DNA from 4 places in the Paenibacillus sp. CR_12 genome. Region 1 is predicted to be linked to each of the others. Evidence: riboswitches for the same ligand, from Rfam matches in the RefSeq annotation. Region 1 holds a riboswitch; each other region holds the start of a gene.
What was found. A riboswitch is a leader RNA that binds a small molecule or an ion and turns the genes downstream of it on or off. The one in region 1 is predicted to bind cyclic di-AMP.
Positions count from the first base shown of each region.

Region 2: linked by a shared signal. The riboswitch ahead of RB297_RS22590 (APC family permease) and the one ahead of RB297_RS30860 (C40 family peptidase) in region 1 are both predicted to bind cyclic di-AMP.
Region 3: linked by a shared signal. The riboswitch ahead of ehuB (ectoine/hydroxyectoine ABC transporter substrate-binding protein EhuB) and the one ahead of RB297_RS30860 (C40 family peptidase) in region 1 are both predicted to bind cyclic di-AMP.
Region 4: linked by a shared signal. The riboswitch ahead of RB297_RS20265 (hypothetical protein) and the one ahead of RB297_RS30860 (C40 family peptidase) in region 1 are both predicted to bind cyclic di-AMP.

Region 1 covers NZ_JAVFHO010000016.1:15,166-19,377, reverse strand. Annotated here, with positions in the region: gene RB297_RS30870 (M1 family metallopeptidase) at 1-521, shown strand, start outside; gene RB297_RS30865 (hypothetical protein) at 533-1,360, shown strand; cyclic di-AMP (ydaO/yuaA leader) riboswitch at 1,707-1,842, shown strand; gene RB297_RS30860 (C40 family peptidase) at 1,847-2,320, shown strand; gene RB297_RS30855 (GNAT family N-acetyltransferase) at 2,827-3,327, shown strand; gene RB297_RS30850 (c-type cytochrome) at 3,489-3,845, shown strand; gene RB297_RS30845 (4a-hydroxytetrahydrobiopterin dehydratase) at 3,946-4,212, opposite strand, start outside.
Region 2 covers NZ_JAVFHO010000006.1:212,335-216,546, reverse strand. Annotated here, with positions in the region: gene RB297_RS22595 (formate/nitrite transporter family protein) at 1-340, shown strand, start outside; gene RB297_RS22590 (APC family permease) at 481-2,307, opposite strand; cyclic di-AMP (ydaO/yuaA leader) riboswitch at 2,474-2,669, opposite strand; gene RB297_RS22585 (molybdopterin-containing oxidoreductase family protein) at 3,155-4,212, shown strand, end outside.
Region 3 covers NZ_JAVFHO010000009.1:163,237-167,448, reverse strand. Annotated here, with positions in the region: gene RB297_RS26535 (SDR family NAD(P)-dependent oxidoreductase) at 147-890, shown strand; cyclic di-AMP (ydaO/yuaA leader) riboswitch at 1,259-1,405, shown strand; gene ehuB (ectoine/hydroxyectoine ABC transporter substrate-binding protein EhuB) at 1,760-2,614, shown strand; gene ehuC (ectoine/hydroxyectoine ABC transporter permease subunit EhuC) at 2,616-3,269, shown strand; gene ehuD (ectoine/hydroxyectoine ABC transporter permease subunit EhuD) at 3,273-3,935, shown strand; gene ehuA (ectoine/hydroxyectoine ABC transporter ATP-binding protein EhuA) at 3,948-4,212, shown strand, end outside.
Region 4 covers NZ_JAVFHO010000005.1:326,786-330,997, reverse strand. Annotated here, with positions in the region: gene RB297_RS20275 (proline dehydrogenase family protein) at 7-927, shown strand; gene RB297_RS20270 (hypothetical protein) at 1,077-1,541, opposite strand; cyclic di-AMP (ydaO/yuaA leader) riboswitch at 1,677-1,849, opposite strand; cyclic di-AMP (ydaO/yuaA leader) riboswitch at 2,389-2,557, shown strand; gene RB297_RS20265 (hypothetical protein) at 2,687-3,097, shown strand; gene RB297_RS20260 (potassium-transporting ATPase subunit F) at 3,250-3,324, shown strand; gene kdpA (potassium-transporting ATPase subunit KdpA) at 3,354-4,212, shown strand, end outside.

The DNA of each region.
Region 1 (4,212 bases):
TCGGTCCACAGATGATGGGGAAAATCATGCATACCTATGCCCAGAAATACCGTTTCAAGCACCCAACCACGTCTGATTTTCAGAAAGTCGTCGAGCAAGTAAGCAAAACCTCCTGGCAATCGTATTTTGACCAATATGTATATGGAAGCCAAATGGCCGACGTCGCCATCGATGTGATCAAAACCAAAAATAAAGGCACGTCAGACCATCCGCGGTATGAATCCACGGTCAAGATTACGAGCAAGGACGGAGATATAACCGATGTGCCTATCGTGTTCGCCTTTGAAGACGGCAAAACGGTGGAGCGAACCTGGAGCGGCAAGGACGGAAAAGTTACGTACACCCTGGAGTACAGCACCCCGCTCGCCTGGGCCATGGTTGATCCGAAATACTCCATCGTTCTGGAGAATAGACACATCAATAACTATATGAAGGCAGGAATGGATCCGAAGGTGGTCACACGCTGGAATCTCAGTATTACCAAGCTTGTGGAGACGTTGTTCGGCAGCCTGTCATGGTGAGGGGGGAGCACATGAAAAGTTATGCAGGCCAAGGGTGGATCAGTGTTAAAGACCAATTATACGTCTCCATTCTGCTGTTCTTGTACCGCATGCTGTGGGGATATTGCCTGTACCGGCTTGTAAAATCGGCAGTCGTCCCCCTGCTGATGCGGTATCCGGATTCTGCCCCTAACGAGCTTAGCCGCCTGTTATTCTTCTACGAGGGCGAGATGAGTCTATCGTTAAGCGGCACGGTCCATACCTATGGTTGGCTTCTGGCCGCTCTGCTCCTGATCCGGATGGTATGTACCCCGCTCATTCGGGCAGGCATCTTCTATAACCTCCACCAGGAGGCCAAGGGCGAGCGCGGATTATTCTTCTTCACCGGCATGCAGAAGCTATGGAAGCCCGTTACGGTATTTTATCTGATCGAACTTGTTCTTACCTTTGTGCCCGGATACTGGATTCTGCCCAAAATCCTTCCGATTCTGCTGAACGGGATCCATGAGCCGGTTCTGCTGCTTCATGCGCTGCCTCATGCAGCCGGATGGTTTCTGTACGCCTATCTGATTCGCCTGTTATTGCTCTATATGCAATTCGGCCGTACGGACAATTCCGGCATGATCAGCTCCGTTCTTGCGCTCTTCCGCCGACTGGGCACGGCTGTGCTGTTATCCCTTACCGTTGGCGGATCGGCCTGCGTCATTCTTTTGCTCCTAAGCTCGGCATCGCTCTTCTGGGCGGGATTGATTGGCTTGATTATTCAGCAAGCCTCTTATTTTCTGAATGGACTCTTCCAAATTTGGGTAATTTCCGCCCAATACCATTTGTGGCGGGATTCTTCCTCGCAGCATGCCTAATCGTTACATTTCGTTACCATCATATGATAAACAAGCTCGTAAATATGCTGTAATCGGAAGCGACACATTTCTCTCTCGGACTTGATTTTACAAAGAATAGAAGCTCATTTTTCCTCAATATTACATTTTCCGATGGCCAAATTACAAAAAAACCTGATCCCGCATGATGGGGACAGGTTTTTTTGTATAAAAATGAGCTTTCCTCATTTGCCAAATTGTTAATACTCTGCTAAAATAACGAATATGTTAGTAACAACTTTGTCATCTTTACTGTAACTTTTTGCTGGAACTATGTAATTTCGTTAAGCATGTTGGAACGTCAGACGTCAATGAATGGGTTCATCAACATTTTAAGGAGCCGAATTCCCATGATTGGGAAGCGGGGGATCCGTTTTGGGTGAATTGATCTCGCAAGAGAGGGATCATAGGGGACCTTCAACCGAACCCTTAAGCTAACCTCGCAGGCAATGGAAGGAGCTTTTTGTTTTGAAAAAGAAGTTAACGGCCATTTCTCTAGGCCTGGCCCTCGCACTCACATTAGGGACCGGAAGCGCTTTCGCCGATTCCAAATTAAATACTGCAATCAAACCAGCCATTGGTGTCTCTTATAAAACAGGTGGAACCACAACGAATGGTTTTGACTGCTCCGGATTCACCAGCTATATCTACAAGAAACTTGGTCTAAGCCTGCCGCGCACGTCTGGAGCTCAATACAAAGTCGGTACGGCCGTAGCCAAGAGCAAGCTGAAAGCTGGCGATCTCGTGTTCTTCAACACATCCGGCAGAGGTGTATCTCATGTGGGTATTTATGTTGGGGGCGGCAAATTCGCTCATTCCTCATCCTCGCGCGGTGTCATCATTAGTCCGCTGAGCCAGAGCTATTACGCCAATCGATACGTAGGTGCTAAGCGAGTCATGAGTCAGTCTACGTACAAGTCTGTAGCTGTGAACTACAATTAATTATTGGAACTTCATTGATTTATCCTTTACAAGAAGCCCTGGGCGTATGAGATTGTGCCGATCTCATCCAGCGGCTTTTTCTTTTGTCTGCTCTGTGTATACCTTTATAACGTTTGGGACAACGAAAAAGTTCCCACTTTTCGAGAAAAAAAGAAAATTATTATGCAAATTCTCTTCGCTTCCTCAAGTCATTGCATCTTCTACCCTTTATATACCCTCCTCTCCCTTCATTAAACACCCTAATGGAAAAATATTGATTTTATTTTCTGAGGACTACTACGAGCAGCGATACGTAGATGCCGAACGCATCATGAGCAATGATCAGTATGAAAAGTCGACCGGAGAATCCTCCTAAGCTTCGATGTCTTATCCTCGTCCTGCCCATACATATCCGTTTGCCCGTCAAAGGAGACCTACTTCTCTTGGACGGGCTTTTTGAATGCGGCTAGAATGTTTGAGAAATGGGGTATAATTTAATTTGTAATTATGACAGGGGGACTTTGCCAATGGATGCAGCACCGATTTCATTTCATACGGTGGTCATGCGTGAAGAGCACGCGAAAGAAATATGCGCCTGGACCTATCCTCCTCCCTATAACATTTACGGTTTTCTTCCCTGGGAGCAGATGAAGGGGCTTGAGATCGAGTTTGGGGATCCGGACATCCGCCGGGAACAGTACATTTCGATTTTGGATGAACGGAAGACGCTATGGGGATTTGCCCAGCTGTTTCCGATGCATGAGGTTACGCGGATCGGGCTGGGCATGCGGCCTGATTGGTGCGGGCGGGGAATGGGTAAACGGTTTATGCAGACGATTGTCCGGGAAGCGAGGCGGAGGCGGCCTGCCGATGAGATCGACCTGGAGGTAATGACCTGGAATGAGCGCGCGATCCGTGCATACGAAAAGGCGGGCTTTCATATCACCGATACGTACGAGCGCCTTACACCGACGGGAAACGCCCTTTTCCACTGCATGGTGTATGAGCCTCCGGCAAATGAGGAATAGTAATCTTTGTCTATATGAAAAAGCACAATTTTGTGTACTTTTTATGAAGGCGCGCGGTATAGTTGCTTTTTTTGTCACAACTGGCTATGCTGTCTATGGATGTTGGTTTATAATGGAGACAAGTGCAAAAGTGCAGTATACATAGAAGGGACGATATGACGATGCAAAAATGGATCATGAGCGGATTGTTCTTCGTCGCATGTGCGTTGGCTATTGCGCTGATGTTTACGCTCCCAGGCAAGGAACAGGTAGCTCAGGAAGAGAAGCCGACTATGCCGGAAGTGACTCTGGATGCTGCCGCAGCCGAAGCCACACTGAAAGCAAGCTGCATCAGCTGTCATGGTGACCAACTTCAAGGCGGCGCTGGACCGGCTTTGAATCAAGTAGGCGGACACATGGATGCGGACGCGATCTTCAACGTTGTAACCAAAGGCCGTAAGGGTATGCCTTCCTTTAAGGATCAACTTAAGCCTGACGAAATCGCAAACATCGCGCTGTACCTTGCTGAGAAAAAATAAATCAGCTTATACGCAAAACACGCTTGAACCTGGAGAACCTCCTGGCGCAAGCGTGTTTTTACATATTGGGGAGCTATGACCGGATGGATCCGTCTCCCGTCTATTGTCCTGATTTGCCGTCCTTGGAACGGCTTTTCTCGTAGGCCTCGTTAAACTGCTGCGCTTCCTTAATATCCACAGCCGTAATGCCGCCGTCGTCCCAGGAAGTGAGACGCAGCGTAACGACTTTATAATCTATGGTGATATAGGGGTGATGTCCGAAAGCTTCCGAAATAGCTGCCACTTCATCAACAAAAGCGATTCCCTTCATGAAGGAGGAGAAGGTATACTTCCTGACGATCCATCTCCCTTGTTCAAATTCCCAACC
Region 2 (4,212 bases), on a different contig from region 1:
GCTGTCCTACGGATCGGATCAGATGAGCGGCAAAATTCTCGGGATCTGGTTTCCGACCATGGCGTTTGTCGCCATCGGGTTTCAGCACGTGGTGGCCAACATGTTTCTCATCCCGGCCGCGATTTTTGAAGGCTATTACAGCTGGGGCGAGTATCTGATGAACTTCATTCCGGTATGGCTGGGCAATTTCGTTGGCGGCGCGTTATTTGTGGGAGCGACATACGGAACCGTTTATTTAAAGCAGGAGAAACAGGCCGCAGCCGCTCCGCGCGGCGAGCAGACGCATGTGCCATCGGCCGGCGCTCCTCAACAGGTTCATTCGGCGCAGAATGTTTCCTAATGCCGGAAGCCTGGCGAGCGTCTGGCTTAAAGAAAAAGCTGCGTTCAACCGTCCTTGATGAAAGGCAGCGGTTGATCGCAGCTTTTTGTCGTGATGGGCGAGGCTGTCCCCAGTAATGAATCAAGCAGGGAACAAGCCCGCTATTTTTTTAAATGGTAGGGAACCGTCGTGATGATCACGTCTCTCCGATACAGGAGATGTGCCCGGATGAGCAGGCTGGATTGATTGTGCAGGAAATTATGCCAGCCCTTCTTTGGGATGAACTGCGGAATGACGACGGTAACCTGATAGTCGGATTCGCTGGCCTTGCGCTGCACGGTATCGATGAATTTCGTCAGCGGCTGAATGATGCTCCGATAAGGCGAGTGCAGCGTTACCAGCCGGATGTCCGGCTGCCACTTTTTCCATTTTTCCTGGAAGGCGACTTCCTCCTCCCGCTCGAACGGCACGTACACCGCGATGATTTGGCCCGCTCCCAGCGATTTGGCGTAATTCAGCGAGTTCTCCACCACATGCGTGATTCCTGCCACAGGCAGGATGATGACATTCCCCTCAATCGGCTTAACCGGCTCGCAGGTCGTAATCCGGAGCTGGTCCGCTACCGCCTCGTAATGCTTGCGGATCCGGGTGAAAATCCAGATGATCAGCGGCAGGAATATCAGCACGGTCCACACCTGGGCGAATTTCGTAAAGAAGAAGATCATGGTCACGATAAAGCTGATGCATGCGCCGGTGGTGTTAATGATCAGTTTGACGATCCAGCCTTCGGGCTTTTCGCGAATCCATTTCACCATCATCCCCGTCTGGGAGAGGGTAAACGGGATAAACACGCCGACGGCATAGAGCGGAATCAGATGCTCGGTTTTGCCTTCAAAAGCCAGCAGCAGCAGAATGGAGAAAAATCCAAGAATAATGATTCCGTTCGAGTATCCCAGACGGTCGCCGCGGACGGTGAACATTCTAGGAATGAACTTATCCTTCGCCAGATTGACGGCAAGCAGGGGAAAAGCGGAATACCCCGTGTTGGCGGCAAGGATCAGAATTAAGGCCGTTGTCCCTTGTATGAAGTAATAAAGCGCATTTCGCCCGAAGGTGTGCTCGGCAATTTGGGAAACGACCGTGACTTGTTCGCTGGGACTGACCCCATAGTAATAAGCCAGGAAAACGATGCCCGAAAATAACAGGGCCAGCAGCGACCCCATCGCCACCAGAGTTTTGGCCGCGTTATTCGGGGCCGGGTCTTTGAAATTCGGAATGGCATTGGAAATCGCCTCCACGCCGGTCAGGGCGGAGCTGCCCGAGGCAAATGCGCGCAGGAGCAGAAACAAGCTCAGCCCGGCTACGGGCGTGCCGATCGGCGTATGAAGCTCCGGAGACGCATGGCCTGTGGCAATGTTGAATATCCCTACCCCGATCAGGATGAATAACGCAAGCACGAACAGGTAAACCGGATAAGCCAGTATGGAGGCCGACTCCGTAACCCCTCTTAAATTCAATACGGTCAAGCATAGAACGAACACGATGGAAATCGGCAGATTATAGGCATGCAATTCCGGAAAAGCCGACGTGATCGCATCCGTCCCGGCCGACACGCTGACCGCAACCGTCAGGATATAGTCCACGAGCAAGGAACCGCCGGCAACCAGCCCCGGGTACATGCCCAAATTCCGTTTGGACACGACATATGCGCCGCCGCCGTGCGGATAGGAGAAAATAATTTGTCTGTACGACAGGATAAGTGCCAGCAACAAGACCAGGACGCCGACGGCAATCGGTATGGAATACCAATAGGCAGCTGCCCCGACGGTCATCAACACAATGAGGATTTGTTCCGGGCCATAGGCCACGGACGATAGCGCATCGGATGACAGGATGGCCAGCGCCTTGGTTTTATTCAGCTTTTGTTCGCCTAATTCCGTCGATTTAAGCGGTCTTCCGATGAGGAAGCGCTTGATTGAGGATAACATGGTTGTTTTTCACCGCCGCTTAAGATTAAGTTCATGGTAGAAGCTCCCTGAACGGACTTCTATCGGTGTTTTTTATATGCTGGACATAGGAGCGGTCACCCTTCCTATGCTGATTTTTGGCAAACAAAAAACACAGGGTAGAACCCTGTGTTTGATCACAAGTTCACAACCCTCCCGATCAACGCTGACGAGGTTAGCTGTCGGATTCGGGCGGTGAGAGTCGCCCTACCTGATTCCATCGCGGCGTACGTACGCGATGGAATCAGGATTCACCCCTTAGTATGGTTGAAGGATCCTATAGGTATCCTTCCATACGGTTGGTTCCCCCGCTTTCCATCAAGGAAATTAAGCGAATGTCATGTGAATATGAAGAATGTTTTCGAAGCTGAATAGTATATTACGCCTGCTCCAATCGTTTGTAAAACATCCTCCAACGAGCATTCGAACAAAATTATTTATAAAAAATGACAGATAAGCGCTTACATAATGACGTGGCTTTGACAGGCTTTTTATTTTGCATGTTTTCTGCGAAAATCACGAGTTTCTATAATATGGAAGGTTAGTCGCGGGGAACATCGGTCACTGGGAGGATGCCATATAAACAAATTCGCCATGCCGGTCTCGGGGGAGGAGACACTGGCATGGCGAATTTTTTTGGGAGTGGTCCATGATTCGGCAAGGAAGAGAAAGGGTCTGGGTTCCTCTTCTTTGCTCTTGATAGGAATATACCCGGGGGGAAGAAAAGTGAATCACCTGATTAGAAAAAAATGTATGACTTTACTGGAACCCCGATTTTCTTTTAAGATAATGGGATATGATGCAGCCGAGCAAAAGGGGGAAGCACGAAATGACTCAAGCGATGATTCATCAGGAAAACGGCGTATTTCCGGCGGTATGTCCGTTGGATTGTCCCGATACATGCGGCCTGCTGCTGCATAAAGAGAACGGAAAAATCGTCAAGGTGACCGGTAATCCGGAGCATCCGATTACGCAGGGAGCCATCTGCAATAAAGTCCGTAATATGGCACACCGGGTGTACCATCCGGAACGCGTGCTCTATCCGCTGCGAAGAGTAGGTCCCAAGGGAGAGGGCGCCTTCGAGCGGATCAGCTGGGACGAAGCCATTCAGGAGATAGCCGGACGCTATAAGGGCTTGATCGAGGAACACGGCTCCGAGAGCATCCTGCCCTACAGCTTCTACGGCAATATGGGGATATTGAGCGTCGACGGCATGGACCGCAGGTTCTTCAACAGGCTGGGTGCCAGCCGCCTGAAGCAGTCGATCTGCAATTCCGCGGGCAATGAGGGCTGGAAATCCGTGATGGGGTTTAATGGGGGAACCGTTCCGGAGGACACCGTACGAGCCGACGTCATCCTCGTCTGGGGCGGCAACATCGTCAGCACCAATATGCACCAGATGGTGATTGCAGAGAAAGCGCGCAAAGCCGGTGCCAAGGTCGTTGTGATCGATGTCCACAAGAACCAGACGGGGCAATGGGCGGACTGGTTCATTCCGCTGTATCCAGGCACGGATGCGGCGCTGGCCGTCGGCCTCATGCACATCATGTTCCGTGACGGCATGGTAAATGAGGAATTCCTCCGCAAGTATACGATTGGTCATGAAGCCTTGCGCGAGCACGCCAAAGAATACACGCCGGAGCACGTTTCTTCCATTACCGGCATCTCGATCGAGGATATCGAGAAATTGGCCGAGCTCTACGGCCGGGCCGATACCTCCTACATCCATATCGGCAACGGTCTTCAGCATCACGACAACGGCGGCTTGACGGTGCGCAGCATTGCCGCGCTTCCCGCTTTGACCGGACAATGGCTGAAGCGGGGCGGAGGGGCCGCCAAGTCGAACGGCGGTTACAACAGCATGGATAGCGACGCGCTTGAGCGTCC
Region 3 (4,212 bases), on a different contig from region 1:
GCGACTATTTTTAGCGAACATTCTTTTTCGATAGTTGCTGGTCATTCATTAGGAAACGGGGTATTGGAATATCATGGTCGGTATTTGCCCATTCTACATGAATGGATAGCCGGTTGATGAATTTACAACATAGGAGTGATCAACGCATGAAATTTGATTCCAAGGTTGTCATCGTGACGGGGGGCGCCAGCGGGATTGGCGAAGCGGCAGTCAGACTTTTTGCAAAAGAGGGGGCCAAGGTCGTTATCGCGGATTATTCCGACCAGGGCCAAGCGGTTTCCGACGAATTGAGAGGAGCCGGCTTTGAAGCGCTGTTCGTCAAAACGGATGTAACCCAAGAGCAGGAAGTCGCGAATATGGTGAATCAGACGGTGCAGCATTTTGGCCATGTCGATGTATTGTTTGCCAATGCAGGCATAGCCCATGATGCTCCTGCCGATCAGTTAACGATGGATAACTGGCAGAGAACGATTGATATTAATCTGACAGGGGTCTTCCTGTGCGATAAATATGTTATTCAGCAAATGCTGTCCCAAGGAACCGGAGGGGCAATCGTAAACTGCGGCTCGATCCATAGCCATGTCGGAAAAGCAGGGGTAACCGCCTATGCTTCGGCTAAGGGAGGCGTCAAGCTGTTAACCCAGTCGCTCAGCGCAGACTATGCCTCCAAAGGAATCCGAATCAATGCCGTGTGTCCGGGATATATCGATACGCCGCTGATCAAGGGAAGAACGGAAGCGATCACGCAGCACCTGGTCGGCCTTCATCCGATGGGCCGTTTGGGACAGCCGGAAAAAGTGGCCAAAGCCGTGTTGTTCCTCGCCAGTGAAGATGCCTCCTTCATTACGGGCACGAGCCTGCTGGTGGATGGCGGCTATACCGCGGTATGATGAGAAAAGCCCTGATGCTAAGCATCGGGGCTTTTTTTCAAGTCATTCCAGGCGTTGTTATCAGACTTATTATGGAGTGTTTCAAAATTTTTTTTCGGTCCCGTATTTCATACGGGCAGACTTCCTGATCCGGGGCTCATTCATGGCATAAAACATATATGGCATGAACGATTTCCGCAAGACCCGTCAAATGCCTGCTATATAGCGGAAAATGGAGCATGGATTCCATGACCAATCCGGTGTATGGACAGCCTTAAATAAGGTGTTCGAAAGGCCCGATATTTTCGTTGCAAAAACGGTGTTTTTTACTTCTGAATTTCCAGAAAAAGCGGTTAAAGGGGTTTGACTTTTCCTGAGCTTCCCTTTATCATGAACACACGCTTAGTTTCCGGCATACATATTCCGGAAAGCGGGGGAACCAGTTTCACCAGGGGCGAGTCACTTGGAATTCACGAGTGTAGGGTACCATCTTACCCGAGTCCGTCAGCTAACCTCGTCAGCAGTGGATGGGTCTTGCATACATAATGGATGTTCATACAAAAGGCCCTTTATTCTCTATAGGGGCCTTTTCTCTATTTTTTGACCCCCTGCTGGCGGAGCTATGTCTAGATCCCCTGTTTGGTGGTCTTTTTGCATTCAATTACAGAGGAGGGGCAACGTCTGCAAATGTGGAATGAAATGAATCGATCAGACGGCATTGGGTCAAAGCGCGCAAGGAAGCGGATGAATCATCTTCCCTGAAGCCTCGTCCCATGCAAGGGTATCTGAACGTCTATATATCCAAGTTAACACATGTGCTAACACGGATAATTTCGTCATGCCGTTTTTTTAAGAAAGTGAAAAGTTATTACGAAAGGTTGTGGAAGGTTTTGAAGAAAGTGGTTGTGCTGGTGTTGTCCGTGATGATGGTGGTATTGCTCGCGGCTTGCGGCGACAAAGGAAGTACGCTGGATCGAGCCATTGAGCAGGGATATATCACCGTAGGGTTTGCGAACGAGAAGCCGTATGCCTACAAAGAAGCCAATGGGGAGCTCACGGGCGAGGCGGTTGAGATTGCCCGCGTTATTCTGGAGCGTCTTGGCATCAAGGAGATGAGAGGGGAGTTAACGGAATTCGGTTCGCTGGTCGCCGGATTGCAGGCCGATCGGTTTGATCTGATCACGGCAGGCATGTTCATTAATCCGGACCGCTGCTCTGCCGTCCTGTTCGCGAATCCGGAGTACAGCATCGGGGAAGCCCTTGCGGTAAAGCAAGGGAATCCGATGGATCTCGGAAGCTATGAGGACATTGCCAAGAATGAGCAGGCCAAGGTGGCCGTCATGACCGGCGCGGTCGAAATCGGCTACATGGAGAAATCGGGCATTCCTGCGGACCGGATCGTACAGGTCCCTGACCAGGCTTCGGCGATCAGCGCCCTCCAGGCCGATCGGGTGCAGGCGATTACCATGACGGGGCCGTCCCTGCAGGCGATGCTGGATTCAGCCAGCGACGACAGCATCGAACGCGTGGCTGATTTCGAGCAGCCGGTCATCGACGGCGAAAGCGTTCGCGGTTACGGGGCTACGGCTTTCCGCCAAGCGGATACCGAGTTCCAGGAGGCTTATAATGCAGAGCTTGAAAAGATGAAGGAGTCGGGCGAGCTGCTGGAAATTTTGCAAGAGTTCGGGTTCACGGAAGAAGAGCTCCCGGGTGAGATGACGGCCGCTGCGCTCTGCGGGGAATAGCATGCCGAATTCTTGGATCGATTTTCTTCCGACGCTGCTCAAAGGAGCAGAGATCACGATTATCGTCGCGTTCTTTTCAGCCATCCTGGCTATCGTGATGTCCTTTGCAGCCGGGTTGTGCCGGCTGTCGAAGCTGTGGATCGTCCGCACGGCGACCGCCGTGTACGTCGAAGTCTTTCGGGGAACCTCCTTGCTGGTGCAGCTCTTCTGGTTGTATTTTGCCCTTCCGTTCATCGGCATCGAGCTTCCGAAAATGCTGGCGGCGATCCTCGCGATCGGACTTAACTTCGGCGCATACGGCTCCGAGATTGTTCGCAGCGCGGTGCTGGCCGTTCCGAAAGGACAGTGGGAAGCTGCCGTGGCGCTTAACATGAAGCCTTGGCAGAGGCTGTGGAACGTTATACTACCCCAAGCGTCCCTGCGAATGCTTCCCCCGTTCGGGAATCAACTTGTGGAACTCATCAAATCCACTTCGCTCGTTTATTTCATCACGATGGCGGATTTGACGTATCAGGCGATGGTGCTCCGCAACAATTACATCTCTTGGACCACCGAGATTCTGGTGCTGCTGCTCCTCATGTATTTTGTCATCGCCACGCTCGTCTCGATGGCGGTTCGACTGCTGGAGCGCAAACTGACCGCGGGGAGGCTGTAGCGGATGTGGGATTGGAAATATGTGTTTGAAATACTGCCGCAGCTTCTGAGCGCATTAAAAATGACGGTATGGGTCACGCTCTGTGCTTTTGTGGTGGCATTGATTATCGGACTGCTGCTTGCCTTTGCCGCGCGGAGTACATTTAAGCCCTTGTCGCTCATCACCAAAGGAATCATAGAATTTATTCGCAATACCCCCTTGCTGGTACAGGTGTTCTTCCTGTATTACAGCTTGCCGCTGCTGACGGGCATTTCGATTCCGGCCTTCTATGCGGGGGTCATCGGCCTGGGGCTGCATTACAGCACGTATCTGTCGGAGGTGTACCGTTCCGGCATTGAAGGGGTGCCGAAAGGACAGTGGGAAGCCGCAACCGCACTGAACTACACGAAATCCCAGACCTGGCGGAGCATTATACTGCCGCAAGCGGTGCCGCCGATCATCCCGGTGCTGGGCAATTATTTGATTGTCATGTTTAAGGAAACGCCGATTCTATGCGCCATAACGCTGGTTGAGATGATGCTGACGGCCAAAAATATCGTGTCGCAATCATTTCGCGCTTTCGAACCGTACACGCTGGTCGGGATTCTGTTCCTGATCATCAGTTATATTGCGTCTTTGCTGGTGCAAAGGCTGGAGAAGCGTTTGAATCTGCAGCGTGGAAAATAAGGAGGGAGTCTATTGAATGCCGTTGTAATCGATGAGCAGGCCGAAGAGGCGAAGAAGCCGCAGCGGGAAAGAAATCCCGTTACGGGCTCACAGCCGATCGTGAAATATGCGGGCGTGACCAAGTCGTATGGCGACCTGCAGGTGCTGAAGGGCATCGATCTGGAGATGAAGCCGGGAGAAAAGGTGGCCGTGATCGGACCGAGCGGATCTGGCAAAACGACGATGGGCCGAATGCTGATGACGCTGGAGGAGCCGACCGAGGGGACCATCGAGGTCG
Region 4 (4,212 bases), on a different contig from region 1:
GCGCGCATGGACGGAACCGAGCTGTACCGTAAAGTGATCCTGACGGTGTCCGGCAATAAACTCGTGAAATGGCTGTCTATCAAGTACGGTCGGAAATTGGCTGGCCGATTCATTGCCGGCGATACCTTGGATGAGGCGCTGGACGAAATCGAGAGGCTGAACGCGAAAGGCATTCTCGTTACGCTGGATCATTTAGGGGAGGGCATTACGACGCTGGATGAAGCGGCCGGGTACCGGGAGGAATATTTGAAGCTGGTGGAAGGGATTGCGAGGCGCGAAGTGCAATCGAACGTATCCTTGAAACCGACGCAAATGGGCATGGCCCTGAACCCCGAGAAGGCTTACGAAAACATCAGGTCGGTGGTAAGAAAGGCTAAAGAGCACAGCAACTTCGTTCGCCTGGACATGGAGGATTCGCCGTATACCCAGGCAACCATCGATATGACGCTCCGCCTTCATAAGGAGGGGCTGACCAATGTGGGGACCGTGATGCAGGCCTACTTGTTCCGTACGGAGGAGGACGTGAAGAATCTGTTAAGGGCCGGCGTTAATCTGCGGCTGGTAAAGGGCGCGTACAAAGAGCCGGGAACCATCGCCTTTCAGCAGAAGCGGGAGGTCATTGACAACTACAAGAAATTGGTCAAAATGCATTTCGACCAAGGAGCCTACGTCGCGATTGCCTCGCATGATGACAACATCATCGACTGGGTGAAGGTATTTGCCGAGCAGAGCCGCATAGACAAACAGGACTATGAATTTCAGATGCTGTATGGACTGCGGATGAACGATCAAGCAGCGCTTGCGCAGGACGGCTACCGTATCCGGTGTTATTTGCCCTATGGAACGATGTGGTACCCGTATTTCACCCGGAGGTTGGCAGAGAAGCCGGCCAACCTGATGATGGTGCTCAAAAATATGTTCAAGTGAGCGGGATCCGATTGCAGAACCCCGTCAAAATGCCTGGTGAAATAAGTGGCTTTTTGACGGGGTTCTTCATGGTTTCAAAAAACATCAGGCTGCTTAGAAGTGCCCAATCCAAAGGAAACGGGGACAGTGGCTCTCTGTAGCTGCTGCCCCTAGAAATGATAATACGCCTCCGAGCAATTCATAAGGAAGGAGCGCTCCAGCGGCAGTCCGCCTAACCGCTCTCGGGTGATGTGCCGATGCAGGTTGATCTCCAGATCGGCGAGGGCCGATACAGCAAGTTGCATCCGTGCGGGTCCCCACTGCTGCTGCTTTCGGGCATAGCGAATGGCCTCAGTCACGGACATGCCTCTCAGCCTTGAGAAGACGGATGCCCAGCGGACCAGGTCCGAAAATTCTCTCGTGCTTGGCAGGGCATATTCGACATATCCTGCCGCGTCTTTGCAGCTGACTTTGAACAAGCCGCAGTTCCAGCCATGATCGCTCCATGGGATAAAGCGTTCGGCCGAGCCTCGGTCGAAACGAAATATCTCCATATGGCCGATAGTCTCTTCACCTAATGCAGGCACTGCGGTTTCGATGACGGGTGTAAGCGCTGCCTCGATGAGTTTCGTCATGATTTGATCTACGCTCCTTTATAAGAATGTTATATGCACGGCAAATAGGCCTGGTGAGCAGAGAAACCCCGCTCTCCAGGCCTATTTATGGTTAGAGCCCCAATTCAGCGGCCGCTATGCCAAAGCTTGGATGGTATTCTCTCTCAACAACGCGCCTACGAGGTTAGCTGACGGATTCGGACTGAGAGCACCCTACCGCTGGGCCCTTCGATCCTAGGCGCAGCGGATTCACCCCATTCACCAATCGAAGACTGGTGACTTTGGTTCCCCCGTCTCCCGGTCTGTCGGGAGCTCGGCGTATCACGTGTTTCGGATAGATGGATGAATCATACGCCGGAGGAAACGAAAAGTAAATGACCGTATGGGACGAATAGATTCCGAAATGTGATGAAAACGGTAAAAGAAAACGCGTACAATCGGCCGTGTCATCTATTATCGTGGCAAAATCTCGGTATCTCGTTGGATTGCGATAAATAAGAGAAAACAAGAGAAATACATAGTATAGAGCAGTATTCGGAAGATAAAGACGAAATACTGCTTGGTTCCTGTTCGACATAACGCTAGATGTGTTTTTGCTCACATTTACATCCTGCGGGGCCGGACGTATGATACGAACTATGAATTGACGGTCATCAACGACCAAGGCATACGGGCAGCCGTTTCATGAAGGTCTAAAGGCAGTGTGAGAGCTGCCCCTAAGCCTTTATGGATCGATGGCGAAGGCACCATGGGCCTTGCTGAGATTTGAAGGTAGAGGCGACTCTCACCGCGTGAACCTCCTGTTGCTGTGCTGTTATGCCCAGTCTGGATGACAAGTCAATGGCTAATAGAATAACATGCTACTCGTTATTAATTTTCGCTGAGTCCTTGAATGGAAAAGGTACGGGGGAACCAGTCGGGAGATGAACCTGATCTCTCTGGGGTGAATCCTGTAGACAAGATAACGGTCTATGGGTAGGGCGACTCTCACGCCCGAATCCGTCAGCTAACCTCGTAAGCGTATCGAGAGAGGCAACGATTGTCGTGGACTTGGGCCACGGTGTATTTCACCGTGTCCTGTAAGAAGCCTGCGGGAAGAGTTCTTCTCTTTCCGCAGGCTTCTTTGTTGTTGCCTTCTCTTTCTGACCTTAGTAGGAGAAACGAAGATGGAGAAACCACAGGAATTCATCCTGGTATCCGCGCCGAACAAGGCCGGGGAGGAATTCGTCCGCCAGCTGATTCACAAACGTGTTCCGTTTGCGGCTATAGCCAACAACCGGGCTGAGCAGCAGAGGCTGCGAGAACTGGGCTGCAAACCCATCATTTTGATTGATACAAGAGACGAGCAGACCTGGATCATTCCCGAGTTTCCCGTCAGCAAGGTGTTTCTGTTCGAAAGCAGCTTGAATCTGTGCTGCCGCTACTTGCGGATCTGCCGGACATGGACCTCGGAGTCGATTTACGTGATCACCCATTCCGGCAATCCGCGCTTGATATACAAAGGGCTGGGTGCCGATGTGGTGCTTCATACGAATCATCATCAGGTGTCCTTTCTGATGGCATCCGTTATGAGCTAAGCGTTTGGACTGACGCCACAAGAGTTAGGGGAGGTTACATTCATGCAGGATTTAGTTATGGTGCTCATTTTGGGAGGAACCTACGGACTGCTCATGCTGTTTATGTCCTGGTGCGGGCGCGTGGTTTCGGAACCGGAGGCTGATCAGCCGTGATGATCATGTTGATATTCACGATTTTTATTTTTCTCTATTTGATTTATGCGCTGATTCACCCTGAAAAATTCTAGGGAAACGGCTGAAGGAGGAAGGCATCGTCATGGGCATTTTACAAATTGCCATCGTTATACTCGTTCTAGTGCTGCTGGTCAAGCCGCTGGGAACTTATCTATATCAGGTGTTTCGTTATGAAAGCAATGGAACGGACAGATGGTTCTCCTGGGCGGAGAAACCGATCTTTGCTCTGATCGGCTTGAAAGAACGCAAGGGGATGACATGGAAAGGATATGCCGTCAGCTTTGTGTTAACGAATATCGTGCTGGTTGCGGCGGGCTACTTGATTCTGCGGCTGCAGAAGGTGCTGCCGCTGAACCCGAACGGCATCGGCCATATGGAACCGATCTTGTCGTTCAATACGATGATCAGCTTCATGACCAATACGAATCTTCAGCATTACAGCGGGGAGTCGGGATTGTCTTATCTGGCCCAGATGGCCGTCATTACGATGATGATGTTTACGTCCGCGGCGACCGGGCTGTGCGTGGCGATTGCTTTTATCCGGGCGGTGACCAGCAAGGGCACGACCGTCGGCAACTTTTTTGAGGACTTCGTTAAGGCGCATACCCGGGTATTCATTCCGGCTGCTTTCATCATTGCGATGGTGCTGGTGGCGCTGCAGGTGCCGCAGACCCTGAAGCCTACGCTCAGCGTCACGACGCTGGAAGGAAGCGAGCAGCAAATAGCGGTGGGTCCGGTGGCTGCGCTCGAATCGATCAAGCATCTGGGCACCAATGGGGGCGGTTTTATGGGGGCCAACTCGGCGCATCCGTTCGAGAACCCGTCCCCGCTGACCAATGTGATCGAGATTCTGTCCATGTGGAGTCTCGGGGCGGCGCTTCCTTACACATTTGGTTTGTTCGCGAAGAGCCGTAAGCAGGGCTGGATCATATTCTCGGTAA